Regions from separate parts of the Pseudodesulfovibrio nedwellii genome, predicted to be linked through region 3. Evidence: predicted binding sites of a transcription regulator. Region 3 holds the regulator's gene; each other region holds the start of a gene.
What was found. Region 3 encodes sigma-54, which starts transcription at its own class of promoters, with help from an activator protein. Its sites were predicted from a motif close to CTGGCACGGNNNNTGCTT; they were not measured.

Region 1 (7,683 bases), 530 kb from region 3:
ACCAGCTTGGACCAGCATTCGAAGAGGCTCTGCCTTTCACCGCCCTGCTCGTGGTTTTCTTCTCCATTGTCGGTGTCATCCACGACCAACATCTGTTCGCTCCGGTCATGGACATCGTTCTGTCCATGAAGGGACAAACACAGCTCGCAGCCTACTATGTGGCTAACGGTGTCCTGTCCATGATCTCGGACAATGTGTTTGTGGCGACTGTGTACATCTCGGAAACCAAGATGCACTTCACCAACCTGCTCGGCACCTTCCCCGGTGTGGAAGATAGCGTCGCTCTCATGGAAAGGCTGACCGACGGTCATCTGGACCGCGCACAGACCATTTTGTCTCTGCCCGCAGCCATCCAGGGTCAGGTTACCGACATGATGAACCACTTCGACAAGCTGGCAGTCGCCATTAATACGGGTACCAACATCCCGTCCGTGGCAACTCCCAACGGTCAGGCCGCCTTCCTATTCCTGCTGACATCGGCTCTTGCCCCGGTCATCAGGCTCTCATACGGCCGCATGGTTGTACTGGCTCTGCCTTACACCATCACAATGTCGATAATGGGTCTCATCGCCACCTACTACTTCATGTAATTCAAACGCACGAAAAATAAAAAGGGTCTGCACTGTGTGCGGACCCTTTTTTTCTGTCATATATTAATTTCGAAAAGAGATCTCGACACCCTAAAATTAAAAAGATGGCTCAATATAAGAACTCTACATCGCATCAAAATAAACAAAATGCACCATGCTCGACATGATACGCTTTATTGACTGGTTTAAAACACAACCAATCCTGCGGTCCTCAGCTCTACTGAGGCCATATATATCGCGACGAATAAATCGCTTATATGTCAAACGTGTCCGCTAGGCGTCATTCACCTTGGGAGAATCTGTCAAATGCTCCTTGCACAGCCAGATAAGAGACTGATGCTTGGTATCAAAATGGGGATGAACACCGTGGTTCGTTCCGCAAACAGCGCACGTATGTTCGGCTTCCCATTCGCACTGCGGATAGCAGTCCATATTGTTGAGCATCTGATTGAACCGGCTGATAATTGGAAACATGGGATGATCCGCATGTCTCCGCCGGTCCTTACTGTTCAGTTTCCCGTTGTCGTTCACCTTGACCGTAATCATGCGGGAACGATTAATGAGACCTTCCTTTTTGTTCATGACAATCTTGGTCGGCTCTTCCCATCGACAAATAATCCGTTTTCGGTCCTGATCAAAACGCATAGACATGGCATCCTCCTTGGCGCGGCTTTTCGTTCCTTCTCTGCCGCGTTCGTTTGGATTCACACCGCCGTGCATCACCCTCTCTGAAACCGATTCGATCCAATCCAATTTCCTAAACGACATAATCCAAAGCCTTACGGCCTGCTGCAACCTTCTTCACGAAAGCAACGCATGCCTGATGCTCAGGATGGCCCTGATAATGATTCAAAGCATCCACGTCGTCATGTTCCGAACACAAAACAATGTGGCATTCCGGCTCAGCAGCAACTATGTCATTACTGACTTCAATATGCTGCAACCCTTCAATTCGCCCGTTGAGCAATTCCAGCATCTCTTTCATTTTTGCCCCGTTCTCCTGGGCAGATGCTCCCTCGGCTTCCTCTTTCAACGTCCACATTACTATATGTCTAATCATTATTTTTTTCCTTTATTCTTTCCTCAATAATTACAAAATCATAGCCGAAATACTAAAAAAAGGACATTTGTATACTTAATTCACAATAAGCATTTTCGGACTATTTGTCACCCTGCCACGCCAAATACAGAGAGAAAGAGTGGTACCTACAACCAAATACAAACCACTCTGGGAAAAAGGACAAAACTTGACATTATCAACCAAAGGCCCATCCTTTGCATATGTTTCGAGTAGTTTGAAAACACTTTGCATGAAGGGTGCCACCGCCGAGGATATATGAACAAATTGAAATGGACTTTACTCATTCTCGCCATATTCTGGCTGCTGCCGGGGTTGGCCGCTGCGGAAAAGCCAAAGAAAAGTATTCTGTACCTCAATTCCTACCACCACGGATACAGATGGTCTGACTCAATTCTTGAAGGCGTCCGTTCAGTGCTGGATAAAAGCCAATACAAAATCGACCTCCAAATTGAATATATGGATGCCAAGCGGTATAATTATGAAGACGTTACCGCCTTATTTCTTCGGCTCTATAAAGAAAAATTTGCGAACAAACAGTTTGACGCAGTCATGGTTTCCGACAATGACGCTTTCACGTTTGCCAGCCAATATAGGGGCGAACTTTTCCCCGGAGTTCCAATCATTTTCAGCGGCGTTAATGACTTTAAAGCCAATGATTTGAAACAGGATAATATTACCGGAATTGTTGAATTATTCGACATGGCCAAGACTCTGGAAGTAGCATTAAAGCTTCATCCGGAAAAGAAACGTATGGTCGTAGTCGGCGATTCATCTACGGCAGGAACAACCATCAAACATCAAATCGAAGCAGTTGTTCCGCAGTTCAAAGACAGGCTGGTCGTTGATTACTGGATTGATATGTCCATGCGAACTGTTCTGGATCGCGTAAGCACCCTTCCAAAAGACACATTTCTGTTCGCCATTCCATCGTATCAAGTCATCAATGGTCGCTTTTCGACAGCTCAAGAAGTTGTCGAATCCATTTACGAATATTCCAGCGTACCCATTTATACATGCTGGGAGTTCCTGCTTGGTCACGGTACTGTCGGCGGACGCATGATTTCAGGCTATCTCCATGGTCAAACAGCCGCCAAAGTAACACTCAAAGTGCTCAGTGGCATTCCAGCAGATTCTATCAAGGTTGCCAGAACTCCCATGGGTGAATATCTCTTTGATTACAACGTCATGAAACGACTCAAAATTCAAGAGAACCAACTTCCTGAAGGCAGCCGAATTATTAATGCACCCAAAGCATTTTACGAACTGCCAAAAGAACTTTTCTGGACCATCATGATCAGTTTTGCCTTGCTTCTCCTCATTCTCATATTCCTAATTATGGGCATGCTCGAACGCCGTAAGGTCGAACGCAAAGTCAAAGACCAGCTTGCCTTCCAACAAACCCTGATGGACACCGTTCCACAACTTGTTTCTTTGAAAGACGTAAAAGGCCGTTATCTTGGGACAAACCGAGCATTTGCTGAATTTTTCGGTATGGAAAGCAGTCATAGCGCAAACCGCAAAACTTCCCGAGACGTCATGCGGGACCCTGATTACATTGACTGGGCCGTGGGGGCAGACAAGGCTGTCATCCACAACCAGCATGCTTTCAGAAAAGTCAGACGGAAACTTTTGGATGCCAACGGTGATCCCGCATGGATTGAAGTCAACAAAGTCCCAATCAACGATCGTTCCGGCCAAATTGTCGGCGTGCTCAGTACCGCAGAAAATATCACTAAAGAGCGCAACCTGGAAAAACAACTTCTGCAATCCCAAAAGATGGAAGCTATCGGCACTCTTGCCGGTGGTATCGCTCATGATTTCAACAATATACTCACATCCATCATCAACTCCACAGAATTAGCTGTAGGGGATATCGACCCTGATACGGTCACAGGTAAAGACTTGAAACGAGTGCTCAAAGCAGCTCGAAGGGGTGGACGTGTCGTGAAGCAAATTCTTGCTTTCAGCCGACCGTCAACGGAAGGATTCCGGTCCACTGACGTGGGGGCGGTTATAACAGAAGTGCTTGGACTCATGGAATCTTCCATGCCAAGAAACATCGAAGTCCGATCAACCATAGCCTCTTCACTGGCCCATGTGCATGCCGACCCCACCCAAATTCATCAGGTGGCGATGAACCTTTGTACCAATTCATTTCACGCTTTACGTGAAACCGGCGGCAGAATAGATGTCCGTCTGGATCAAGCAGATTTGGCAGAAGATGATGCTGACATGCTTGGATTAATCCCCGGAGAGTATGTCCGTTTGGTTATTGAAGACAATGGGCCGGGTATCCCGCCAGACATACTGGATAAAATTTTTGACCCATTTTTCTCCACCAAGGACAAAACTGAAGGAACCGGACTAGGACTGGCGGTTGTACATGGTATTGTTCGAAGCCATAAAGGCGGACTTCAAGTCACCCCACGCCGAGGCGGTGGCACTGCCTTTTTTATCTACTTGCCAAAATGCGAAGAAAACCAAGCTCTTAAAGGACCAGCTGCCAACACAAGTTCTTCGGTCGGCGCCCATATTCTTTTTGTTGAAGACGACCATGACCAACTGCATACTACTCCACGCCTGCTGGAAACAATGGGATGCAGGGTCGTTGCTCTGGATAACGCTGAAGCCGCTGCTGCCATGGTCTCCAACGGTCCGAACTCTTTTGATCTGGTCATCACGGATTACGACATGCCGGATGTCAGCGGCACACAATTGGCCGCACAACTCGCTGACATTGAACCAAATCTGCCCATTATTCTCGTTTCCGGCCGTGAAGATGCGGCAACTGCAGCTGCCCACTTGCCGAATATCCAACGGGTGGTTATCAAACCGTACGACAAAAAAGATTTGTCCCAAGCCATCAATAGCGTATTGACAATGACCGAGGGAGAGTAACAAGTGGCCCGGATTCTGATTATCGATGATGACTTCGAAATCTGTGAGACCATGGAAAGCCTGATAACCAGGCTCTCGCATGAATGTGCTTCGGCGCACACCATGGATGAAGGCATGCGTCTGGCAAGTAAAAGCGAATTCGACGTGATATTCCTTGATGTCAGTTTGCCCGACGGCAACGGGCTGAACATATTGCCTGACATTATGGCCCTGCCCAATCCGCCCGAAGTCATCATCTTGACCGGCAAGGGCGATCCTGATGGAGCCGAACTGGCTATCAAAGGCGGAGCATGGGATTATCTACTCAAACCGTCCAGCATCCGTGAAATATCCCTCACCCTTGGTCGCGCTCTGAAATATCATGAGAAAAAAGGCGGAGCCAACAGTATTGGTTCTCTGGATCTGACCGGTGTTGTTGGCGAAAGCCCAAGCATTAAAGCGAGCTTCAACCTTTTATCACAAGCGGCCCGATCTGATTCCAATGCCCTTATTACCGGACAAACCGGCACGGGCAAGGAGTTGTTCGCAGCGACAATCCATGAAAATTCAAAACGAAAATCCGGGAATTTTGTCGTTGTAGACTGCGCAGGACTGACGGAATCCCTATTAGAATCAACACTATACGGGCATCGAAAAGGCGCTTTCACCGGGGCGCAAAAAGATCGTATAGGCTTAATCAAACTGGCTGACAATGGCACGCTTTTCCTTGATGAAGTGGGAGAAATGCCACTTTCCATGCAAAAAGCTTTTCTCAGAGTCCTTCAGGAACGAACTTTCCGCCCTGTGGGCGATACACGGGAACAAACCAGTAATTTCAGACTGGTGGCTGCAACAAATCGCAATCTTGATGACATGGTCGACAAAGGCGAATTTCGCTCAGATCTGCTCTACAGACTCAAAACCATGCACATTCATCTGCCACCACTCATGAACCGCCCTGAAGACATCCGCGCCCTCAGCATTTTCCGTGTTCAACAACTCTGCAAGCAGTACGGTATGGAGTCAAAAACGCTCGGATCTGATTTTCACCCGGCTTTGGCAAGCTACAATTGGCCGGGTAACGTACGGGAATTATTCAATACACTAGAACGAGCCGTAGTCGCGTCCGGTGATGAAAAAACGCTCTACGCCATGCATCTGCCTCGTGAACTCCGCATCAAGATGGCCAAGGCACAAATCGAACGCATGACCGGAACTGAAGTCGTATCCGACAAAACAGACACCACAGTAGCCGAGCCAGTCCGAAAAATCGGACAAGACATATTTGAAGATATTTTCGATCAGGAATTGCCCACTCTCAGAGACTTCAAAGGCATGGCAGAAAAGATTTATCTAGGCGAACTCATTCGACAATGTGACGGAGACCTTGCAAAAATACTTATCACATCCAAACTGTCTCGATCTCATTTCTACAGCCTGCTTAAAAAGTACGGCCTTTCACTCTAGGAAATATCCATGGCTAAATTCAACTCATATTGTGAAGCATGTTGGACTTTCGACAAAACTGATGTGGACAAAATATATCACGACACTCAATACGGTTTTCCCATTGAGGATGACAACGAACTGTTCGGAAGGCTTATCCTGGAGATCAATCAAGCCGGACTGAGTTGGCGTACCATTCTCAATAAACAGGAAAATTTTCTAAAAGCGTATGACCAGTACGATATCGAAACTATCGCCAATTATGAAGATGAAGACAGATCGCGTCTGCTCAGCGATGCCGGAATCATTCGCAACCGTTTGAAAATCGGTGCTGCCATTCACAACGCAAAAGCTATTCTTATTTTAAAAAAGGAATATGGCTCCTTCAAAGGCTGGCTGGACACACATCACCCACTCAGTAAAGAAGAATGGGTCAAATTATTCAAAAAGCATTTCAAATTCGTTGGTGGAGAAATTGTCAATGAATTCTTGATGAGTAGCGGTTATCTACACGGTGCACACATTGAATCTTGCCCCACGTATCAAAAAATACTCAATAAAAATCCTGCCTGGGCCACAATAAAATAACTGAGCCCCCTTTCTCGCATCCTCCCCCTGAGAATTATTGATTAAAGGACAAGTCTGAAAATTCAGACTTGTCCTTTTTTTCATGCAGTCCACATTATCATGTCCAACCCCCGCAATTCCTGTATTTTCAAGTAAACAACTCCGCTTTTTCCTGTTCACCTGTCCTATTTTTCGGACTGATATCAAAAAGCTTCTCATATTCAAAAACAACGGAAAATTCTTAACATGTTGTTTTTATGTGATAAAAGGCGGTTCTGCCTAATTGGCACGGATGTTGAGTAAGGAGTTACTTCAAGACATCGCGTCCGCCATGAGCGGAACAACAAAATCAAAAAGTTCTGTATCAAGAGGAGAAAAACTCTATGTCCAAGATGAAAACAATGGATGGCAACACCGCCGCCGCCTGGGTGGCCTACGCAATGAGTGAGACCGCCGCCATTTATCCCATCACTCCTTCGTCCACCATGGGTGAAATCGCCGACGAATGGGCCGCGCAAGGTCGCAAGAATATTTTCGGACAGACTGTGGAAGTCCGTCAGCTTCAGTCCGAAGCCGGTGCCGCAGGCGCTGTTCACGGCTCCCTGGCCGGTGGCGCACTGACCACCACGTTCACAGCCTCGCAGGGCCTCCTGCTCATGATCCCTAATATGTATAAGATCGCTGGCGAACTTCTCCCCAGCGTTTTCCATGTTTCTGCACGCGCTCTCGCTGCGCATGCCCTCTCAATCTTTGGCGACCACCAGGATGTCATGGCTTGTCGCCAGACTGGTTTCGCCATGCTTGCTGCAGCGAGCGTGCAGGAAGTCATGGACCTTTCATTGGTATCCCATCTGGCCACCATTGAATCGTCCGTGCCCTTCCTGTCCTTCTTCGACGGTTTCCGCACTTCCCATGAAATTCAGAAAATCGAAGTCATTGACTACGACGATATGAAACCGCTGCTGAACATGGACAAGGTCGCCGAATTCCGCGCCCGCTCCATGAACCCGGAACACCCAGACGTTCGCGGCACCGCCCAGAACCCGGACATCTACTTCCAGGGTCGTGAGGCATCCAACAACTACTATGATGTCATCCCCGAGATCGTAGAAGAATACATGA
Region 2 (7,683 bases), 1.2 Mb from region 3:
CACCCGCATCCTTGGCCAATTGAGCCTCGGAGAGCATGTCATCATTAAGGACGCCGCTGTTTTCGCAGTGCGCGTCATCCCGTCCGCTGCCAAAATAGGCATTGGTCCAGTAGTTATTGGGCCGATAAGAAGCCCGGTAGCCGCCGCCGCATTCGCCGTCTTCCGTATCGCCGTCAGTGAGTACGATCATGATTTTTCGGAAATCTTCTTTATCACCAGCCTGAGTGTATGGGGCTTCCGGTGTCAGGATGTGACGTGCCCACTTGATGCCTTCGGGGATGACAGTGCCGGACCATGCGCCCGTAGCGGTCTGGGTGTTGATGGAGTTGATGACGAGATCCTTGTTTTTGCTCAGGGGTAATGCCTTGGGCAGATCAGAGCATGTATCAAGGGTAACTTTTCGTCTGTAATAAGAGGAGAGACGCCAGTAGTCGTCCATGAAATCTTCGTGGATGCCTTCGTTGAGACTTCCATCAGCATTGTAGCAACCGGCATCAAGCCCGGATTCTTCGCCTATGCGGACTTTCCCTCTGAATGGAACAAGGCCAACCTTGGTGTCCGGTGTTGCACCATCAGGAATCAGGAGTTCGGTTAATTCAATAGAGGCCTGCTTGACCATATTGATTGGTGTACCTTTCATTGAACCGGAATTGTCGATGACAAAGACGACTTCCAGCTTGTTGAATCCAGCTGTTGCCCGTGCTTCAACCGTGGAGTCGGACATGCCGAGGACAGACATGAGCAGGAGGTTGACTTCCGCTTGTGCCATTACTTCAACGCTTCGAATTTCGGTCCCGGCAACAACGGACTTCACTTCAGCACTTTCCATGTTTTTGTCCACCATTGACTCAACAGCTTGTTGCACGATGCCTTTGGAAAGGTCTGGGTCGTAAGGAAGTTCGAGGCTTCCGGCCAAAGCACCCGCGTCCACCGCGGCTTGAAGCCGTGTGTGCGTCATGTACGTGTTCCCCATATCGATGGCGATGCCCGTAACTCCCAGAAGAAAGGGGAGCAGCATGGCAATCATGGCCGTTGTTGATCCCTTGCGGGATTTAGGGCATCGGCATGGTTGTCTGCGCGACGAACTGGAATGAATTGTCATTGCTTTCCCCTATAGGTGTGGTGCTGCTGGCATTGCCGAACAGTTCATATTGATACGACACTTCGACGGTGACCGTTTGGCTCACCGTGTCTGTTGTCACGTTGGTATTGAGGTCGGCACTGTCGATGTCTGTAACCAGTGCAGCGACAAGGGCTTCTACGTCAGCATCACTTCCTTCCAGAAGCACATGCCGTGCGCCTTCACGGCTGGCTTCGATCAACGAGGAATATGTGTGTATGGCATTGGCCCCTTCAACCAAAAGCATGAGCAGAAGGGCTAGCACGGGAAGCATCAAGGCGAGTTCGACCGCTGCGAGTCCTTGGCGTTTAGTGTCTTTATTTTTCATCCCCGTTCTCCTTGGGTTCCATTTTTATGCTTTGGTGTTGTCTATGGGAATATATACGCAATGGCTGTGCCAACCAGAATGAAGGTTGGCAATGGTGTGATATATGATCTTGGATTTATATAATAAAAAAAATTGTGACCAAAGAGCTTTAGGATTCGTATTGATAAGTAACGGTGCGAATATCTATTTTTTGTGGATAAGATTTTACGTTTCATGTAAAATCCAAATGTGGGTAGAAAGACATTCAGGAGTAAGCCTGTGGCAGAACGAATATTGATTGTAGATGATGACCGAGCTTTTCAGGGAATGCTTGTCGAAGCATTGATCGACAAGGGATATGACGTGGATACCGCTTCGACAGCCGAAGATGGTATTAAAAAAGCTGTGGCTGGAAAATTTGATCTTATTCTTCACGATATAAAGCTTCCCGGTATGTCCGGGCTGGATGCTTTGCCACATTTGGCAGAGGCCGCACCTGGCGTGGATATCATTGTCATGACCGGTTATTCGTCCAAGGATTCTGGCGTAAAAGCCATGCAGCGCGGTGCGTATGACTATTTCACCAAGCCGTTTTCATTGGGAGAGATGGAAGTGGTGGTCCGCCGTGCATTGGAAAAGCGGCGGATGCAGAAAGAGCTATCCGAACTGAAACGGAAGGGCGGCACCAGCCCGTTGCATTCCATCATCGGTCAATCAGCTCCCATGATGGCGGTCAAGGAGCGGATTGCGCGTGTGGCTGAACTCAATGCCGATGTTTTGGTTATGGGTGAAACCGGCACAGGTAAGGAACTTGTTTCAGATGTTATTCATGCCTTGAGTGCACGGGCTAAAGAGCCATTTGTCAAGATCAACTGTGCTGCCATTCCTGAAAATCTTATAGAATCCGAATTGTTTGGACATGAGAAGGGGGCTTTTACCGGCGCGACTTCCATGAAGCAGGGTAAGTTTGAGCAGGCCAAGGGTGGCTCCCTTCTGCTTGATGAAATTGGTGATATGCCACTGCATCTGCAACCCAAACTGCTGCGGGCGGTGGAGCAAAAACAGGCTGAACGCGTGGGGGGCTCCAAATCCGTTATCTATGATGTGCGTATCATCGCGGCAACTAATCAGGAGTTGGAGCAGCGTGTTGAAGAGGGTAAATTCCGTAGTGATCTCTATTATAGATTGAATGTGGCAACGCTCGTGTTGCCTCCGTTGAGAGATCGCAAGTCGGATCTTCCTCAATTAGCTGAATTCTTTTTGGATAGAGCGAACCGAAGACTTGGTACAGACATCAGTTCCGTATCCAGTGCGGCCATGGAGATATTCTTCAATTACGATTGGCCGGGTAATGTGCGCCAGTTCGCCAATGCTGTGGAACGTGCTGCCATTTTTTGCAAATCCACGACTATTACTCCCGCTGAGGTTGATCAGGCCTTTACCAATACATCCCCTGTGGCAGATGTCGGCATGCATTTGCCCGTGAGCGAAGGAATTCCTTTGAAGCAAGCACTTATCGGTTATGAAAAAGTGCTTATTGAGAATGCCCTGCGTGCGTGCGGGGGAACCCAGACAGAAGCGGCAAGTGTACTCGGTGTGTCTGCGAAGAATCTTTGGAATAAATTGAAAAAGCACGATATTAACCCGATATTATTCAGAAATTAGTCACAGATCTTTCCTTTCCCCTTCCTTTCTCCTGCCTTTTTGTCCGACATCTGAGTCGGTGTATCCATCTTTTGTGGTTATTCTGGACTAATAAACTCAAGATTTGGGTGTGAAAGTACCTAATTCTTGAGTTTGGAGTCTTGAATGTGAATTTTTATACGTGAGTCCATTTTTTATGGACACTGTTAATCTTATGAAATTTAAGCGGATTTTATGAGAATAGAGGAGAATATGTTTTTATTTGAATCTATAAAAAATAGATCCGTCTAAAAGGGGGGTGCAGTTAAAACAGATGTTTACGAATGGAATATTTTTTTTTCTCCTTATATTTTAAACTCTTGAGTTTTAAAAAATAAAGTTTTTTTTTGTATGGCACACGGGTTGCTTTATCGAAATCGTGGCTGGTGCTTAACAGCAAAAAAACAAATTTCGATTTTTCACGAAACAAACCAAGGAGAATGACAATGACCAAGCTTATGAACCTTATCCTCGACGAAGAAGGCGCAACCGCTATTGAATACGGCCTTATCGCCGCCCTTATCGCTGCCGGTATCGTTGGTGCAACTACTTCTCTCGGTGGCCAGGTCGTTTCGACTTTCCAGTACATCACCGGGCAGATGAGTGCAGCTACCGCAACTCCCTAGTATTTAGTCGAAACAGCTAACCGTTTAACGGAAGCAGCCAGAGCAGCCGAACCGGGGCTAGCGGGAAAGGCCCGCCAGCCCCGGTTTTGTCTTTGAGGGAAAGCGAAGACAACCAGATCGGCTCAGAAGACCATCGGGGGAACCATGAATTTACTTATCAGTATAGTGCTCGCAGTGGCACTGCTCATTGCAACCATCACCGACATCAAAAACCAGCGTATATATAACTGGCTCACCTTTCCGGTCATTCTGGCCGGGTTCGCCACACATACCGTGTTCGGCGGGGTCGAAGGGCTGCAGTTCGCCGCAGGCGGATTCGCTCTCGGATTTATCGCCATGGCGTTTCCATATTTTTTAGGTGTGATGGGTGCGGGTGATGTGAAGTTGATGGCTGGAGTTGGAGCATGGCTCGGTTTCTCCAGCACCTTGACTGCTTTTTTATTCACCTGCATTGCTGGCGGCATTTATGGCCTCGGCGTGCTTGCCTTTGACAGAAAGGCCTTCAAGGCCGTCATGGGCAATCTTGTGAATACCTTCTCTGTCTTCGTGGCGACCCGAAAGTTCAATTTTGCCCTTACCAATACAGAAAAGGTCCTGCCTCGGCTTTGCTACGGCGTGGCCATTGCCGTGGGCACCGCAACTGCCATGATTTTACATGCATGGCAGACCGGTGCTGTCCATGGCAGTTATTAAAGGAGGGACGTCATGAGTAAGTCCAAGAGAGCCCTGATACAAATTACCTTGTCATTGATTCTGGCAATCGTAGCCGGTGTGCTGATCTTTCAGTGGTCTAGCAATGTGACTCGAAAAGGACCTGTTCAGCAGGTTGCCGAAACGGTTCCTGTGGTCGTGGCCAAGGTGGATATTAATCGCGGTCTCAAGCTGACCGAAGAAATGATGGAAGTTCGCAAGTACACCAAGGATTCTCGTCCTTCAGGTGCATTTTCAGATCCCGGCCAGCTTCTTGGTCGTGTAGTCAATCAATCAGTTGGTGCTAATGAAGCCGTAACAACCATGCGGTTGGCTGATGAATCCGTTATTGGCGGTGGTGTCAGTGCCCTTATTGAACCTGGCATGCGTGCCATGGGCGTCAAGGGTAACGAGGTTATGGGGTTGTCCGGGTTCGTTCGTCCCGGCGATAAAGTGGACGTCATCGTCACGTTGGTCGTCGGTCGAGAAGAAATTCCTGTCACCAAGCTCGTGCTTGAAAATATCAAGGTTATCGCCACCGGCATACAACTGACTCCGCCTGACGAAGAAGGTAAGGCCGCGAGTGTGGATGTCTACACTTTGGAATTGAGCCCGCCGCAAAGCGAACGTCTGGCATTGGCTGCAACTCAAGGCACCTTGAATTTCGCTCTTCGTAATGAGCAGGATGAAAAGATGGTTCGAACGACCGGTTCCAATATTCCCAAGACTCTTGCAGCTCTGCGTCCCAGTGCGCCAACTCGCCATATTAAACGAAAGAAGACCGACAAGGTCGAAGTCATTACCGGCGCCATGCGCTCGTCGGTTAAGTTTTAGGGGGACGTCATGATACGTATCCAATCTATACGAAACCTCTTGGTCGTATTGGCCTATGTTATGGTGTTGTTTATTCCTTCACCGATGCATGCCAAGACAACTGACGTGATTAAGTTAACGCTTGGCAAGTCCCTTGTCATCGACACCGATTTTAAGGTGAGTCGGGTCTCACTGGCTTCCGATACTCTGGTTTCCATAGTGGTCCTTTCCCCTCGGCAGATATATCTGACCGGTAATGAACTTGGTTCTACGACTCTGACATTGTGGTCCAACGGCAATGTAGCGGATGTGTTCGACGTTACAGTGACCCCGAACATGACACATCTCAAGCGGATGATTCATGAGGTTATGCCCAATGAAAAGAATATCAAGGTCCTGACTTCGGGCGAATCCGTTACTTTGGCCGGACATGTGTCCAATACTTCGAATTTGTCGTCCGTCCTTGCTTTGGCCGAAGCTGCGGCTCCTGACAAGGTTGTTAATCTACTGACTGTGGACGGTATCCAACAGGTTATGTTGGAAGTTCGTGTGGCCGAAATGTCCCGTTCCGTGACCAAACGTCTGGGCGTGAATTTTGCGGCTATCGGTTCCAATTTTTCCATCTATTCCATTATTAATAATCTGACGAAGTTCAACGCTGAAGATAGCGTCTTCGAATTGACTGACAATATCACATTCGACGGAGCATACCGCACCGGGAGCACAACCATTTTTGGCATGATCGACGCTCTTAAGGCCAATGGTTTGGTCCGAATGCTGGCTGAGCCGAATTTGACCTGTGTGTCGGGCGAGTCTGCTGAATTTTTGGTTGGCGGCGAAGTCCCTATTCCCATGCCCGGACCTTTGGGCAATGTCGCCATTGATTACAAACCGTTTGGTATTGGTCTCAAGTTTACGGCTACGGTCATGAGCTCCGGTTTGATTAATTTACAAGTCAACCCGGAAGTCTCTGAACTGGATTATTCCAAGAGCGTTTCCGTGTCTGGATATGAAATCCCGACAATATCCACTCGTCGCGCCAATACCGTGGTGGAATTGGGAGACGGCCAATCCTTTGTTATCGCTGGTTTGATTAGCGATTCCCTTAAGGAAAATTCAAATAAGTTCCCTGGGCTGGGTGAAGTCCCGGTGCTTGGCATGCTGTTCAGTTCCAAGGATTTCACGAGCAACAAAACCGAGTTGGTGGTTCTGGTAACAGCCCATTTGGCAAAGCCGGTGGACATGGCCTCTCAGACCCTTCCCACGGATGGGTTCAAGGAGCCGAGCGATAGTGAATTTTATCTTTTCGGTCTCATGGAAGGAATGGGCGGGTCAGACACGACCAAGGTTGCAGGAGCCAGTTCTGGTGCTGCGGAGCCTGGAACAGTCGTCCGGCCTGAAAGTGGATTTGACGGTGAGTTCGGCCACGCTTGGCCGCAATAGGAACGTGCGGAGGATATCATGCAGAATTTTCTGATTTATCTAGCCATCGTGGGAATCATGCTCCAAGCCGGCTGCGGTTCAATGTATGAAGTGGACCACACCACGCCGCCTTTTGGCAGTTCTGTCCACATGGCTCTGAAGAGCCAGACCGCCAACCCTGAAGCTGGCTCCGACGCACCGGTCGTTGGAATCGACGGCAAGTATGCTGCCAAAGCTGCTGAAAAGTATCAGGCTGGTCCCAAGGAAAAGAAGGAGCGGGCATCTGGTTCGACTTTTGGCGTCGTCGAGGTCCAGAACTGATGCGTGGTTCAGGACACTTCGAGTATTGGCCCGAGCTTGTTCTCCTTGTGCTGATGTTGAGTGTTCTTATCCTGAATTTTACAGTGTTTGAAAATTAGTGGTTGTACGGGGAAGACGGCGGGCGGCTTGCTCAGACCGTTGTACAGCCTAAAGAGGACTTTAGGGAGAGGGGGAACCATGAATAGCAGAATTATACCGATCTCGTTGGCAATCAGCGACAAGGAACAGCGTAAGCTCTTTGAGCAGATGATCGCTGGCAATCCCATGGTTCGCCTTGTTGAAGACGACGCCGAAGAAATGGGAGTTCTCATTTACGAACCCGGTGACTCTGTTGAAGAAGACATGCCGCATGTCATTCAGGCTCTTGAAACCGGACAGGCCGAGGACGTTTATCTGGTCGGTAACAATGCTGACCCAGAGATCCTTATCCGCGCCATGCGGAGTGGTATTCGTGAATTCATAAAGTACCCGGTGGATGAAAATGATTTTCGCGCTGCCATCATTCGGACGGCCATGCGTTCCAGCCTGGGTGCAGATGAAGGTGAGAAGGGCAAAATATTTACAGTGCTCGGCAGTAAGTCCGGCATGGGAGTGACGTCTCTGGCTGTGAATTTGGCCTCGATTTTGAACGCGCGTAATCCCGGTAGCACCATTCTTGTCGATTTGCGTCGTCCTGGTGGAGAGACCCCGTATTTTCTGGA
Region 3 (7,683 bases):
CTGTCCATAATGGGTATTTTTAAAGATGCACAGTTCCGTCTGCCTATCGTTCCCCTGCAGGATGAGAACAAACCCAAATTGAAATCCGTGCTTAAAACCGCCGGTATATTGTAATTTTGAAAGCCCCTGCTGTTTAGCCGGGGCTTTTTTCGTCATCTCCTGAAAAGGGCGACCATTTGGTCGCCCTTTTTTTATTCATTAAAAATATTATTTTTTAGGAGATCGCCATTTGGCAACGATTGAATCTATAGTGCCTTCTTGTTTCAATTTTTGTAAAGAAATCTCTATTTGTTTGAGCAACTTTGTATTCCCTTTGGCAACAGCAATGCCTACAGGAGATCCTGGATCTAAATTATCGAGTATTTTAATTTTCACATGATGCTTTTGGGCTAAATACAAACCTACTTCAAGAGGCGCAATAACAGCCACAATCGTCTTTTGCTGCAATAACAGCATAGAAGTCTCTTTGCTGTCAGTCTGATATAAACGAATCTGACTTCTTAGACCTATCTGATTAAAATACTCCTCCACGAAAGAATGCCTATCGCCAGCAACAACTTGCCATCGTAAATCATGAATCGTTTGAATGTTGGTGTTATCCTCTCGAACGAAAACCACCACTTTCCTCATATAATATGGAGTAGTAAAATCAAAAAATGTTTCTCGTTTTTTATTAATCTCTATTCCGGCAATACAATCAATTCTCCCCAACCGTAAGCTCGTTATGACCTTATCCCATGGTAACTGTTGAAAAACGATAGTCTTTCCCATGCGAGTAGCAACATTCCGTATAATCTCCACATCCAATCCAGTCGGTGCTAAGTTTTCGGCTTGGTATTGATACGGAGGGAAACCTTTAGCTACACCACAGAGAATTGTTTTTTTGCTCGTATCAGCCACAGCATAGAGAACTGATGATGCAATGCAAAAGGCTACGATGTAAAGAAAACATCGCATCAGGCACAATGCAACCCTGCTGCCTTCTCTTTTCCTCAAACAATTCTGCATATGAATTTAATACACCCTTCGTTGAAACAAGTATATATGGGAGAATTACTCACTAATGTGAATTATTGCACAATCAATCCATTAGACATGAAAAAGGCCCGTCAGCACAACGCTGACGGGCCCATACTTTGCGCTTCAATCAGATCGCTTCAACTAGCCTTCGAAGGCCTTAATGAAGTTGGGGGCAACCTGTTTCTTACGGCTCATCACGCCGTCGAGATATACAGAGGAACCTTCGGGAGCAATGCCAAAGGCTTTCTCGACAACAGAAATGTCGTCGGAAGCGATGAGCATCTCGGAACCTTCTTTCATGATATCAGTCAAGAGCAGGAAGACAGAGTGACGACCGTCTGCTTTGACTTTTTCGATTTCAGCCTGAAGAGCTTCCTTGTGAGCATCCAACATGGACAGATCAACAACTTCCAGCTGGCCAATGCCAACCTTGTTGCCATTCATATCGAAATCTTTGTAGTCACGGAAAACCAACTCGCTCGGGCTTGCGCCGTCGACAGCGGATTTGACCTTGAACATTTCCATGCCCAGAGCCATGACATCGTCAACACCAGCGATTTTGGCCAGAGCTGCGACAGCTTCCTTGTCAGCATCGGTGCAGGTGACGGACTTGAACATGACAGTGTCGCTCAAGATGGCACACAGCAGGATACCAGCGATGTTCGCAGGCATTTCTACATTGTAGAAATCATACATGTTCTTCAGAACAGTACCGGTACAGCCCACGGGCCAAACCCACATTTCCAGCGGACCGGAAGTGGTGATGTCACCCAGCTTGTGATGGTCGACGACGGCAAGGAGTTCACCCTTATCCAGATTGTCGATGGTCTGAGAAATGTCAGTGTGGTCAACCAGAATAATCTGCTGATCAGTAGCATCGGTAACGATCTCGGGAGCGGCAACGCCGAACTTTTCGAGAACGAAAACAGACTCAGGAGCGATTTCGCCCTGGGTGATAGCTTTGGCTTCCATGCCACGTTTTGAGTACAGATCAGCGGCAGCAATCGCGGAAGCGACAGTGTCGGTATCGGGGTTTTTGTGTCCAACAACCAAAATAGCCATATCAAGTCCTCCTAATTGAATTGTCCTTTAATAAGGAAATTTGCCTCGAAAATAGAATGTGACGAATATCACAACCTACCCGGACTGCCAAGCTAAAAACGGCTCCAAACTAAGAAAAGGACAAAAAGACTTATTCCAGTAGTCAAGACGGCATACGCCCGTTTCACTCGAAGAGCCATTAATCCACCAAGAGTGGCTGCAACCCACAAGTGTGCCCATGTGATATCAATGGATGTGAGAAAACCTGGATATACAGAAAAAATAAGTTGCATACATTGTTTGATGACAAGAATGGCGATAAAAAAGGACAAACCAGACATGACAAAAGTACGTGCCATGGATTTCATAATCAATGTTGCAGGTAGATTGTGTGTTTCAGGATTACGTGCCCAATTCAACAATCGATTATAACTCCCCTGCTCCTGATCACGAATCATCATTTCAACCCTGGCACCAAGCCATGCGAGTGGCATGCTGGCAAAAAGGACGCCCATTATCCGAGCTGGATGCTCCAGACCAAAAAATGTTGTCAGAGAAAGTGCTGAAAAAGTAGCAGCTGTCAAATGTGGCGGGATGAATGTTCCGACAGGTATGAGATCGAGCCACAGGAGCTCAAAAAAGATTGCGATGTAAAGGCTGGTTGTATAATCGCCACTAAAGGCCCCCCAAAAAAGGCCTATGACGAGTGGACGTTCAAGAAGTCCTATACTGATTGAATACCTAAACAGAGAAAACAGGGCAAAAAAAAAGCGACCATGGCAAACCATACAAATGGGTTGTGAACAATCATGACTCAAACCTCACCTGAACCGGGTCATTGGGAACACACCTGAAATCAAGTTTTACACCTTTTCGATTGAGAAGTTTGAGACAATTCTCGTCCTCATCTGATAATGCGACACTTGGAGAAATTTGTTTTTTACCAGGGCTATAATGGACGTTGCCTATATTCAGCATGTCAAAATCAAATCCGGCTTCATAAGCTCTTTTTGCATCTGCACAATTAGAGAAAAGAACAATAATATGTTCTCCGTTGGATCCAATTTGATTGATGGCATCGTGGAGAGCATCCACACTGACAAAAGAACTGTCCACAGTTTGCGGAATGGCTAGCGACATTATTTCTTGCTGTAGAATATCGTGTGATAATTCATCATTGGCGACAATGATCTGATTCGCACTCGTATAGGGAAGCCATGTCTCAATAATCTGGCCGTGAATCAAGCGGTTGTCAATACGAACAAGAATCACGGCATCACCCTATTTCTTCGTTTTTTTTCGAAGCATTGCGCCCGCGACCTTGATGCCCTGCCGTCCTGCAGTTTTCGCCTTTTCGGCCAGAGCATTCAAATTCATTTTGCGCGATTGCAGGGTTGCTACCAACATTGGCAGATTGACGCCTGTAATGACTTCAAGATTCTCAGATTTCATAAGAGAAAGACTCATAGTGGTGGGTGAACCACCAAACAGATCCGTAAGAGCGACAACGCCCTTTCCGTTTTCCACGGTCTGTATAGCCTTTCTGACGGCCTCCATGGTTTCATCCACACTTTTATCGACATCAATCCCCACAGCCAAACAATTCTCTTGTTTGCCCATGACCATTTTTGCCGCATCAAGCAAAGTATCCCCGAACGTACCGTGGGTTACCAAGACGATGCCAACCATTGCATCTTTTTTATCAGACTTTAAAGCCATTCTTTATCCAAGTTCCATATGTCGATGTTCAATCGAAACAGTATACCCTTTTTTCTTCAGGGTCGCCAGTACGGACTCTCCCACTGAAACCGACCGATGCCGGCCACCAGTACACCCAAGTGCCAAGGTAATCCGGTATCGCCCTTCATCGGCGTACAAAGGGAGCATGTAGCTCAAAAAGTCGAGGAAACGTCTTTCAAATTCATTGCCAACACCACTGCCAAGAACATACTGGGCAATGGATTCATCCATACCGGAAAGTGACCTGAGTTTTTCGTCAAAATAAGGATTAGGCAAAAATCGTAGATCAAAAACTAAATCAGCTTCTGACGGGACACCGTATTTGAAGCCAAACGAAATGAGATGTACTCGCATGCCACGGCCTACTTCTTCAATGGCAGACCATTTGGTCTGAATTACGCGTCGAAGATCGTGGATAGAATAATTTGTTGTATCAAGCACCAAAGCGGCACCGTTTCGGACAGGATCTAGGAGTTCCTTTTCCTGTTCAAGCGCCTGTTCCAGGCCAAGGTTCTTGCTTTCCAGAGGATGTGGCCGACGAGTTGTGGCATAACGCCGGACAAGTTCATTCATCCGTGCTTCAAGAAATAAAACCTGAGGGGTAATTCCTAATTCATGAAAATCCCGTAAAGCCTGCCCCCAACCATCCACAAATTCGAGTTGCCGCAAATCCATGCCAAGGGCCAGCCCTCGATATTGGGAATCAAATTTTAAAATAAGGTCCGCAATTTTAGGCGACATCTCAGAAGGCAAGCCGTCAATACAGAAAAAACCCAGATCCTCAAAAACATTGAGGGCTGTGCTTTTTCCAGAACCGGAAAGCCCGGTCACAATGACTACGGGAAAAGAATTGGAAGGCGTCACAGAAATATCCTCAAATTATTATACACTTTTGAGAAGCCCCCACAACTCCTCGGAACCGTCAGCTTCAAGTAAGGATTGACGAAAGGTTTTATCTTTCAACAATCGGGAAATTTGGGCCAATATACGCAAATGCAACCCAGCCGCCTGCTCCGGTGCCAGCACGAGAAAAAAGATGAAGCAAGGCTTTTGGTCAAGGGCATCAAATTCGATCCCCTTAAAACTTCGACCCACGAGAACAATAACCTTTTCCAGATTCTCCAATTTACCGTGAGGGATAGCTATGCCGTCACCAATTCCGGTGGTTCCCAGTTGTTCACGGTCGAGAAGGACACGGACCGCGAGGTCCGTGTCCATCTCTGGATATTTAACCCCTAACGGGGCGATAAGTTCTTTCAGTGTGTCCGATTTGTTTTCGGACAGAAGTTCGGGAAGGACAAAGTCCTTCGCCAGGTAATCACCAAGTTTCATTTTTAGTATCCAGGATCAATCAGGCCGTAATCGCCATTTTTTCTTTTATAGATAACATTAACGCCTTCGGTTTCGGCGTTACGGAACACCAAGAATTCATTCTCAAGAGAATCAAGCTGCATGGCAGCTTCATCAACGGACATTGGTTTCGGTACATACTCATCAGTGCCAACTATAGTGGGCTCAGATTCACTGGGCAGATCTTCATAGGATAATACATTCATCTGTACCATCTTGTTGCCACGCCCCTGCTTTGAACGGCTCTTCATTTTCTCACGCATTTTGCGCAACTGGGCTTCCAGCTTGTCCAGCACCATATCAATGGTGGAATACATATCTTCAGAAGCCTCATAGGCCGATATGTGAATGCGATCCGAATTCAAAAGAACGTCCGCCTTATGGCGAAATTTGTCGACCAACAGATTTACCTGGAGATCGGCCTCCGAATCGGAAACGTATCTTGCTACTTTTTCAAAACGCTTCTTAGCGTATCCCTTGAGATGATCGGACGGCTCAAAGTTCTTGAAAGTGAAGCTAATGTTCATACGTTGCCTCCTGGTTGTGAGTGCGGCAAACAGGATTAAAAATACTGCTTGCGTTTTGATGAAGACGGGATACCCATGGCGGAACGGTATTTTGCGACAGTACGTCGAGCGATATTCACATCAAGTTCATCTTGAAGTATTTCGCCTATCCGTTCATCACTGAGCGGTTTTTTCGTGTCTTCATCTGCAATCATTCTCTTGATGAGCGCTTTGACGCTCTCTGAACCCACCTGCGAACCATCGTTCAAATCCAAGGCTGAGTTGAAGAAAAACTTCAATTCAAAAATACCATGTGGAGTTGAGACATATTTACTGGTTGTAATACGGCTCACCGTGGATTCATGCATCTCAATGTCCTCGGCTACCTCCTTGAGGATCAGGGGTTTGAGCTTTGTCACACCTTCTTCAAAAAAGTTTCTCTGAAAGCCGACAATACTCTCAACTACTTTATACAATGTTCTCTGACGCTGGTACAGACTTTTCATAAGCCATGCGGCAGATCGCATCTTTTCCTGAAAATATTCTTTTTCCTTATTGGCAGCACCTTTCATGGAGTCCATATAAAAAGCATTCATCTGCAAACGAGGTAACCCATCTTCATTAAGGATGATGACAAAATCTTCACCATATTTATAAACGAAGACATCCGGACTGACGTAATGAGGCTCAGTACTTGAAAAATTTGTCCCGGGCATGGGATCAAGAGTCTGCATCATGTCCAGATATTCTTTGAGCTCTTCCATAGAAATCTTAAACTTGCGGGCCAATGGCTTGTACCGATTCTTTTCCAGATCTTCCAGATGATCGGTAACTAATGAAACAAGAATAGGATCATCATAGCCAAGAACGTCCATCTGAACGAGCAAACATTCTTGTGGATCTCGTGCGGCGATTCCTACCGGATCGAGGCGCTGAATACGCTTAATAGTGGATTCAATTTCTGCATCCGAAGCCTGAACCATTGATTGAAGCTCTTCGATAGAAGCTTGCAAATACCCATTTGAATCAACATTTCCGAGAACTATTTCACCAATAGCAATTTCGAGTTCGGAAAAATTGGAAAGACGCATCTGCCAATTGATGTGCCCTTCAAGGGATGGCTTGGAAGCAAGGCGGGCCTCAAAGGACATGCCCTCTTCCGGGATTTCTGAATCTCGTCCGGTCGCCTGCTTTGAAGTGCTTGAAAATTCGCCGAGATAATTTTCCCAATCGGCATTGCGGACCAGTTCTTCCTCAGCTTGAGATTCAGTAAGGACTTCGGCAGGTTCAGAAACATCTGCTTCTGTTTCCTTTTCTTCAAGAAAAGGATTTTCCATAAGTTCTTGCTGAACAGTTTCAAGCAACTCAAGACGTGAAAGTTGCAGCAGTTTTATTGCCTGCTGCAACTGTGGAGTCATAACCAGTTGTTGAGAAAGCTTGAGTTGTTGTCTGAGTTCCAATCCCATAATGTATATCTCGAAAGGCTAATATGATCTCGTTCACACTACCGGTTTGAATTCTTTTCCGGCCATACCTTTATAATTCTGTTTTGAGTATGTCACACCTGCGATAACGAAGCAAGGACATTGTTATAACATGCCGTTACTATTAACGATATAGCACTGTGAAAGTCGCATGAAAAAAGTGTACCAACCTTTAGGAACCCTGTAAATCGCGAATGCATGAAAGTTAAGTAATTAGTACTTACAGTCGGAAATCTTCACCCAGATAAATTTGACGGGCACGACTGTTCTGAACGATTTCTTCGGGGGAACCCTCAAGAATGACATTGCCTTCGTAAACGAGGTACGCTCTGTCACAAATATTGAGTGTTTCTCGAACATTATGGTCTGAAATCAAAATACCAATCCCCATGCTTTTCAGCACGGAAATGATCTCCTGAATGTCGATAACAGCAATAGGATCAATACCGGCAAAGGGTTCATCCAAAAGAATAAATTGAGGATCAAGTATAAGCGCACGGGCTATTTCAAGACGCCGTCGTTCTCCACCAGACAGATACATG
Region 4 (7,683 bases), 560 kb from region 3:
GAGACAGACTCCTTTGGAATCGGAATTTGGATCGCGGTCCTTGCTCAAATCCCGGCAACAGATGCTGCCGTATTGAGTCAAGAAACGATCATATAATGCCTTTGATGCCTTTCGAACTTCATCATCATCGGTGGGCAGGGGGCCTTTTCCGAGAATGAGACTTTGGGCCATGACCGCACCTGCCAATGCGCCGCAAACACATCCCGCATCGCCGATACCACCACAGAATCCTTTGGATATCGCAATGAGAATGTCTTGTGACAAGCCGCCGTCGAATTTCCGGTTGATGACCGTGAGTACTGCCTCGGAGCAGCACATTGAGCCATTGCCGTATAATTCTCTGGCTGTCGTGCCGGATTGTATAATGAGGCGTGTATCCTGGGAGCGGGGTTCCATCGTGTGTCCTCTCTGATTGCCTATACAATCACGGTGTTGAGGCCGTGGTTTGCAAATCGTTCGAGAATGACATCCAGTTGTTCCGGCGTGTATTCGCCAGACATGCGGTAGGCCCACCCGAGAGCGGCGTATTTGTTGCGGCCAAAAGCGTGACACGGCATGACTTCGATTTCAGGGCTATCAAATTCCTTGAAGAATTCTGCCATGGCGGCGATATTTTCGTCTGAATCGTTCATCCCCGGCATCAGGGGCATGCGGAGGCGGACCTGTGTTTTTGAATTCAAGGCGGTTCGCAGATTGCGCAGAATTATTGTATTGTCTTGTCCTGTTAATTTTTTGTGCTGTTCAGGGTCCATGTGTTTGCAGTCAAACAAAAAAAGATCAGCCAATTCAATGGTTCTATCAAAGCGTTCAACGGGACAGAAACCGCAAGTATCCACGGTTACATGAAACCCTTCCTCATGTGCAGCACGTACCATATCCAAAAAGAATTCTCCGCCGGATGTTGGTTCTCCTCCGCCAAAGGTAACTCCGCCGTCAGAGTTTTCATAGAACAGAGCGTCTTTGCGCACGACATCCATGACGTCTTCAACGGTCATTTCCTTACCGGACATTTCACGGGCTTTGCTGGGGCAAACTTCGGCACATTTGCCACAGTCGGTACATTTTTCGAGGTCACGGCCGAATTTTTCGTCCATTGGCATGACGGCTCCGTTGGGGCAGATCTCCATGCAGGCTCCGCATCCGGTGCACAGTGATTCAAAAAACATCATCTGCGGGGAGGATTTTTGAGATTCCGGATTACTGCACCAGAGGCAGGAGAGCGGACAGCCTTTCAAAAAAACCGTGGTTCGTAACCCCGGGCCATCCTGAACAGACATTCGTTGGATATTGTAAACCATTCCCTGACTCATAAGTGTCTCCGCAGATAGTTGTTTTGAGTTTTACCATGGGGGCAGGCGTGTCCCCGTATTGAGTGTGTCGAAAAAGGGGGCAGGGTGGGGCCGATAGTGTGGAGGGCAACCCCACCCTGCGGAGTGCTTTACCCTTTAGGAGTTGTATTCCGTACGTTTGATGATTTCATTCTGTACGCCCATGTCCAAACGAGTGAAGTAGGCGCTGAAACCGGCAACGCGGACAACCAGATCTGAGTATTCTTTCGGGTTGACCTGCGCATCTTTCAGGGTCTTGGAATCCACGCAGTTGAACTGGATGTGGGAGCCGCCGAAGTCGCAGTATGTCTTGATTAGAGACACCAGTGTGCGTGCGCCCTGTGGGCCTTCCATGATAGAGGGAGAGAACTTCACGTTGAAGTGGTTTGCTCCGTAGCGGACTGTGTCGATGGCTTCTGCGCCGGACTTGATGAGAGCGGTGATGCCTTCATGGTCAGTACCGGGCATTGCGGAGACACTGCCGTCAGTCAGTGCGACACCAGCCTTGCGTCCGTTGGGCAGAGCGCCCATGAGTGCGCCGAAGTAGTTGTGGTAGGACAGGGAGTATGCGTCCAGCGGAGTGCGGTAGCCGAAGCAGTCCGGTCCTTGAGCATGGTGGATAGCATCAACATCTTTGTAGTACTGCTGCACAAAGCCTTCTACTTCTGGTTGGTCGTTGCCATGCTTGGGTGCTTCAAAACACATCTTGCGGATGTCTTCGCAGCCTTCGAAGTTTGATTTAATGGCGTCAAGCATCTCTTGCATGGTCAATTTCTTCGTATCGAAGACAAGATGCTTAATGGCGAGCAGGGAGTTCGCGGCATCAATACCAGCAGTCATGATGGGATTGACCTGCGGGAAACGGGTACCGCCGGCTTCTTCGCAGACACCCTTTTCGATGCAGCCGTCGTACATGGCGGAGCGGAAGACGCTCGGAACGACCTGAAGTCTGGCCATTTGGCTCAGATCAGAGTGCTTCCGAGAGATGTTGAAGAGATGGTCGAGCTGTTTCTTGTAGGCATCGTACACCTCGTCAAAGGATGTGAATTCGGCGGGATCGCCGGTCTCAACACCAACTTTCTTTTTGGTGACAGGGCATTTACCGTTGTTCAGCATGACTTCGACGATTTTTGCGAGGCAGGGCTGGTCTTCCTGAGTGATGAAGCTGCCCTTTCCGCAGATACCTGTGGAGACACAACCATAGTTACCGCAGTTTCTGGCGTCTTCCAGAGAGATGCCGCCTTCGTATTGACCGAAGCGGGAGAGGTTACGCTGAATAACCACGTTGTTGTTCAAAATCTGGGGCTGGCCGGAACCGCCGCGGATGCACTCTACAACTTTCTTCAGGTAGGAGTCTTTCATCTTGGGATGATAGAGCAGGGTCAGCGTGGGCTGAATGTTCTTCATTTTGACCTGAGTATCGAGCAACATTTCTTCCAGCTCGGTGCTGGCATCGTTGCCGTCGGCATCCACACCACCGATGGTGATGCTCTGTCCTGTGTGGCCGGAAAGGGTGAGAGCGTATGAATTGCCCTGATATTCAGCCAGTTCAAGGTGCTTGATCCATTGGAATTTGAGCAGAGTGGAGACCTGCTCACGTGTGAGGTTGCCTTCGTCGATGTCTTTTTTGAAGAAGGGGTACATGTACTGACCGTAACGACCGGGGGACGTTGCGCATGCCATCTGTTCGATTTCAATGGCCAGATGGATGAACCAGAAGGATTGGATGGCCTCGCGGAAGTTGCGGGCCGGGAATTCTGGGACGCGGCGGCAAATCTCAGCGATTTCCAACAGCTCTTTTTTGGTCTTGGGATCGCTTTCATCGGCAGCGGTCTTTTCGGCGAGGTCTGCATAGCGGTGAGAGTGGGCGATGACAGCTTCCAAGGTGACGAGCATTGACCGATACAGGTCGTGCTTTTCCTTGTTTTCCAATGTTGTGGGGCAGTCTTCAAAGCGCTTTTTTACATCATCAATGAGCCAGCGCAAACCCTTGTTCAGAGCCATGGGGTAGTCGGCGATACCGGAACCACTCGCGACACTGACATTTTCATAGTACATGCCAGCTTTGGCGTACGGCTTGGGGTTGATGCCGTACTTTTCTTTGAACAATTTGTTGTTCAGATCGATGCAGGTGCGGCCTTTCCACAGTTTGTAGGTCTTTTCCAGCAGTTCCTGTGTCTCGGCGGGAATCTTCATTTCGCCAAGAGAAGCCATTTTGGCCATCTGCATTTCTTCTTTGATCCAGGAAACGTTCCATTCGGGGTATGCATATACACCGGCTCGCACGCCAGTCAGTGTACCAACGATGGGGTTGCCGTCGAGGAAGATGTTCTTTTTGGTCAGAACGCGTTCAAATAATTTTGCGCGGATATAGAAAGTGGATTCTCCCTGATATTCTTTATAAACTTCATTCAGGAATTGCAGACGTTCAGGGTCCATTACCTGCGGAGCGTTCATCAGGAAGTTTTTGAGTTCTTTGACACGGTCTTCAGCGGTGTTCCAGTCGATGCCATATCCCATGGAGGGGGTAGCAGAGGATTCTGAATCTTTTATCATGGAAAGATTGGTCATTGATATCTCCTGTTTGTGTAAGATTTTCCCTGAAGAAAATTGAAAGCGGTGTTCGTTCGCTTGTTCTTTTTGTCACTAGCAGGAGGTGTGCCATGTGGTGATTTGTCTTTTAATTTGTATTTAAATATTTATTATAATAAAGTTTATTCTTATTTTAAGTCTTTTTTGAGATAGTGAAAAAAGTTTTTTTTTGTAAAAAAAACTTTCCTTTTTAATAAAAATTTTTCATTGGAGTCGCGGAAGCGCAGTTGTTAATATTTATATTTCCATTGCCCACACTAAATCTGAAGAGGTCGTGAGATATGTATTTTGACGAAAAAAAGTTCCTTAATGTCAGTCGTGAAAGCGTTTTGACACCTTCCATGAAAGCCATCTGGGATGATATGGGACTTGGGGTCGCCGTTGTAGATGCCAATGGCATTTGCGAATACATGAATCCCATTCAGAGTCAGGTGGACGGTTTTGGACGGATACCTGTGGTTGGGCAACACATAACAAGTCTTTATGTGCCACACGAGTTGGAGTGTATTCCCACCATGGAATGTCTACAGAAGGGGCGACCGCTTCTCAAGAAGAGTTATTTTTACAAGACGACAAATAATTATCTTGCCAGCACGGTTTCTGATTTCTTTCCGCTGTTTGATAACGGAAAAAAGGATGGCGTCATTGCCTTTACTATTTGGACCGGCACGACGTCACTGGTGAAGAGACAAAGGCGTCCTGCCAAGGCGATTGTTCCTGGGCGAAGCTCTTATGAATATTATACATTCGACAGTTTGGTCGGGAAAGATGATGCCCTGATTGAAGTGCTGAACGAAGCACGGACGGCAGCACTGGCGCCGTCTCCAGTGATGATTTGGGGAGAAAGTGGCACGGGTAAGGAATTGTTTGCCCAGGCTATTCATGCCGCGAGTGATCGGTGCGACCATTCTCTTGTCCCGGTGAACTGTGCTGCCATCCCTGAAAATTTGTTGGAGGGTATTCTTTTTGGCACGGCCAAGGGCGCATATACTGATGCTGCTGACAAGCCGGGGCTTTTTGAAGAAGCCGATGGCGGAACATTGCTTCTTGATGAGTTGAATTCCATGCCCATGGGATTGCAAGCCAAACTCCTTCGAGTGCTCCAGGAAAAACGTGTGCGTCGGCTTGGGTCGCGTACAGAAATACCAGTGGACGTGCGAGTTATTAGTATTTTGAACGTCGATCCTCTCTACGCCGTGGAGCAGAATATATTGCGGCGAGATTTGTTTTATCGCCTTGCTGTCGTGGGGCTTGCCGTGCCGTCCTTGAGTCAACGTAAGCAGGATATTCCGTTGTTGGCGCGAACCTTCATTGACCGTTCCGAACAGCGAAAGGGAATGAGAGCGATCAGCATTGATGAAGATGTTCTTCGTATGTTTAGCGATTATGAATGGCCGGGAAATATCCGCGAGTTGCTGCATGTTATTGAGGGAAGTCTCGCTTTGATTGGAGATCGTCTTTCAATCGATTGGGGGTGCCTCCCGCGTCATTTTCGAGATGCTTGCAGAAATGCAGCCGCACCGCGAATTACCGAGCCTTTGCTCTCTGAATCTGGGGTGAAGCAGTCGGTGGAGAAGGCTTTTTATGATTATCATGCCGTTAAAAGGAGTAGTGTGATTCCACTCAAGGGGTGTGTGCAAGAGTATGAGGCAGAATGTATCCGTAATGTGTTGCGGGTAACAGGCGGTAATGTGGCCAAGGCCGCACGGATTATGGAGATCACAGGTGCTGGTTTACGGTACAAGATAAAGCAGCTCAATATTGAAGAAGAGGATTAGGCGGAAAGTGGGACAACGGCATGCGAGCAGGGGAGGTATAAGCCTCCCGCTACTCACGTATGTCTTTTTACAGCAATGAACGTCCCAAACAGACAACGCCTGCCAGTACAATGACGGCCATGAGAACGCGCCTGAATGTCTCGACATTGATATGTTTCACAACAGGGAATGCGCAGAATGTTCCCAAGATGGTGGCTGGAACTCCATACATGACATAGTCGAGTAATGCCGGTGTATACAAGTCGGCTGAAGCTTGTAGAGCGCAGGTCATGGTGCCTCTGATGACGAAGAATACGCCAAGGGTTCCCAGAAAGACCCGAGGTTTCCAGTTGACATATAGTCCATACGCTCCAATGGGCGGGCCATCGAATGAAATGGCTGTTCCCAATAAACCTGCTCCGAATCCAGCCGCTCCACCTCGTCCCCATGATTCCTTATGGATTTTTTTTACATGGAATGTTTGTTGCCAATAAACATAGTAGAGGAGCAAAGCGCCGACGGCTCCCTGTAAGATGGCACCTGAGACAAATTGAAGGATGAACAGCCCAATAATGGCTCCGGGAATGGACCCGACGAGCATGGGCCATAGAGCTGATACACGGCAATGGCGGAAATGCATGCATGCTATGCAGCCATCCATGATGACATTCAGGATACAACTGAGCGGGATGAGGTCATGCATGGGTATGAACATGGCGGCCACAGGGACTGCGACCATGGCTCCACCGATGCCACTGACGCCGGAAACAAAGCCACCGACAAACCATGCACAGAAAACCATGATGTATATTGGATCAGGCATCTGACGGTTTCCCTATCGCGTGTGAATGGTGTGCGGTCAGGTTCGATTCACAGTTTATTAGCGAGCCGTGTCCCAGTTTGACCATCAGGAGCTCATAGCGTTCCTGAACCAGATTTTGTTTTTCCTTTTGGGCGTTTTTCACGCAGATTTCATACGCATTCATGGTCGAAGTGGAGTAAGTCTCAAGCTCACAGCCGAGATAACGACAAAAGCTCTCATGGCCGTCGGGGTGGATTGTTTGGGGAAATTTTTGTGCGACTTCTTTGCGCCATGTGCTTTCTACAGCGACGATTTCCTTGATGCGTGGGTCTGTGCTGATGGACGGAATCAATTGGTCCATCAGCGCATATTTTTCGGTCATGAAGTTGCGTCCATATTCTTTCGCCCGTTGCAAGTCGTTGCGGTAGGAGCGGAGAAAGTCTTCCGAAAGAACTCCGTGAGTGATTTCACGCATGATGCGAAATGATTCAGGCCGCTCTTGGCACATAGAAGTGCCACCTTGATTTTTTACCGCAAGGAACATGTACAATTCGAGGTCTATGATTTCATTAATGAGGTTTTCGTGAGTATTTTCTGACATCGTTTTTCCTTATTCCCCGAAGTTATATGAGCATGATTGTGTGCGGGGGCGTTGGTCTGTTTGCTGTCTGTGTGTTGTGTTTCGATTTAACGCAAGTGCGATGTGGCAAGGAGAGAAAATCTCTTTGCGGCTTTATGAAAAAAAGAACGAGCATCGTTGTGCAAAGCTGATGCCGTTTTTGTTTTTTGATCTTCCGTGTCGTTGGAGTTTTATTGAAAATCTTTAACATACTGAAATTAATGAAAGATACAATATTTTTTTTATTGTATGTGATCTTTTCAATTTCATTTTTTTGCTGGTAGGTGTGTGGAAAAATATTTCGGAAAAGAAAAGATTTTTTTTCAAAAAGATATTTTTTTTTATTTTCGATGAGGAGTACTTAGGCGTGTGCTGCGAAATAGTTAATATTTTTAGGTGTCTAGATAGATGGTGAAGAATTTCACGTAGTGGCATTGTCTTTGCTTATACACAGCAAGCAATTTACAAATTTGCTTTTACCTGAAGATATTGAAAACGCGGAGGACCTGTTCGCCCCTCTGCAATGACACAAAGACCATGGGGTTCGCTCTGGATTTTCAGAGTTCATGGTCGCCAAGTGGCTGG

Region 1: a site for sigma-54 is predicted at 6,845-6,862, ahead of nifJ (pyruvate:ferredoxin (flavodoxin) oxidoreductase). Genes of this name have one in related genera too.
Region 2: a site for sigma-54 is predicted at 3,462-3,479, ahead of SYK_RS14940 (Flp family type IVb pilin). Genes of this name have one in related genera too.
Region 4: a site for sigma-54 is predicted at 3,976-3,993, ahead of SYK_RS00555 (glycyl radical protein). Genes of this name have one in related genera too.

The regions. Positions count from the first base shown of each region.
Region 1 is NZ_AP026709.1:1,211,527-1,219,209, forward strand. Features, by position in the region: gene nhaB (sodium/proton antiporter NhaB) at 1-590, shown strand, start outside; gene SYK_RS05895 (hypothetical protein) at 864-1,241, opposite strand; gene SYK_RS05900 (Dabb family protein) at 1,348-1,650, opposite strand; gene SYK_RS05905 (hybrid sensor histidine kinase/response regulator) at 1,927-4,569, shown strand; gene SYK_RS05910 (sigma-54-dependent transcriptional regulator) at 4,573-6,015, shown strand; gene SYK_RS05915 (DNA-3-methyladenine glycosylase I) at 6,025-6,582, shown strand; gene nifJ (pyruvate:ferredoxin (flavodoxin) oxidoreductase) at 6,945-7,683, shown strand, end outside.
Region 2 is NZ_AP026709.1:3,201,968-3,209,650, forward strand. Features, by position in the region: gene SYK_RS14925 (vWA domain-containing protein) at 1-1,102, opposite strand, end outside; gene SYK_RS14930 (TadE/TadG family type IV pilus assembly protein) at 1,053-1,448, opposite strand; gene SYK_RS14935 (sigma-54-dependent transcriptional regulator) at 1,707-3,092, shown strand; gene SYK_RS14940 (Flp family type IVb pilin) at 3,557-3,736, shown strand; gene SYK_RS14945 (A24 family peptidase) at 3,881-4,429, shown strand; gene cpaB (Flp pilus assembly protein CpaB) at 4,442-5,260, shown strand; gene SYK_RS14955 (type II and III secretion system protein family protein) at 5,270-6,682, shown strand; gene SYK_RS14960 (hypothetical protein) at 6,701-6,982, shown strand; gene SYK_RS14965 (CpaE/TadZ family protein) at 7,160-7,683, shown strand, end outside.
Region 3 is NZ_AP026709.1:685,112-692,794, forward strand. Features, by position in the region: gene dapA (4-hydroxy-tetrahydrodipicolinate synthase) at 1-114, shown strand, start outside; gene SYK_RS03290 (transporter substrate-binding domain-containing protein) at 208-900, opposite strand; gene SYK_RS03295 (manganese-dependent inorganic pyrophosphatase) at 1,162-2,082, opposite strand; gene SYK_RS03300 (PTS sugar transporter subunit IIC) at 2,175-2,849, opposite strand; gene SYK_RS03305 (PTS sugar transporter subunit IIB) at 2,869-3,333, opposite strand; gene SYK_RS03310 (PTS sugar transporter subunit IIA) at 3,343-3,780, opposite strand; gene rapZ (RNase adapter RapZ) at 3,784-4,665, opposite strand; gene SYK_RS03320 (PTS sugar transporter subunit IIA) at 4,684-5,133, opposite strand; gene hpf (ribosome hibernation-promoting factor, HPF/YfiA family) at 5,136-5,678, opposite strand; gene rpoN (RNA polymerase factor sigma-54) at 5,714-7,123, opposite strand; gene lptB (LPS export ABC transporter ATP-binding protein) at 7,362-7,683, opposite strand, start outside.
Region 4 is NZ_AP026709.1:120,822-128,504, forward strand. Features, by position in the region: gene SYK_RS00545 (C-GCAxxG-C-C family protein) at 1-396, opposite strand, end outside; gene SYK_RS00550 (glycyl-radical enzyme activating protein) at 417-1,310, opposite strand; gene SYK_RS00555 (glycyl radical protein) at 1,446-3,899, opposite strand; gene SYK_RS00560 (sigma-54 interaction domain-containing protein) at 4,202-5,698, shown strand; gene SYK_RS00565 (sulfite exporter TauE/SafE family protein) at 5,766-6,500, opposite strand; gene SYK_RS00570 (DUF4125 family protein) at 6,493-7,080, opposite strand; gene SYK_RS00575 (hypothetical protein) at 7,656-7,683, opposite strand, start outside.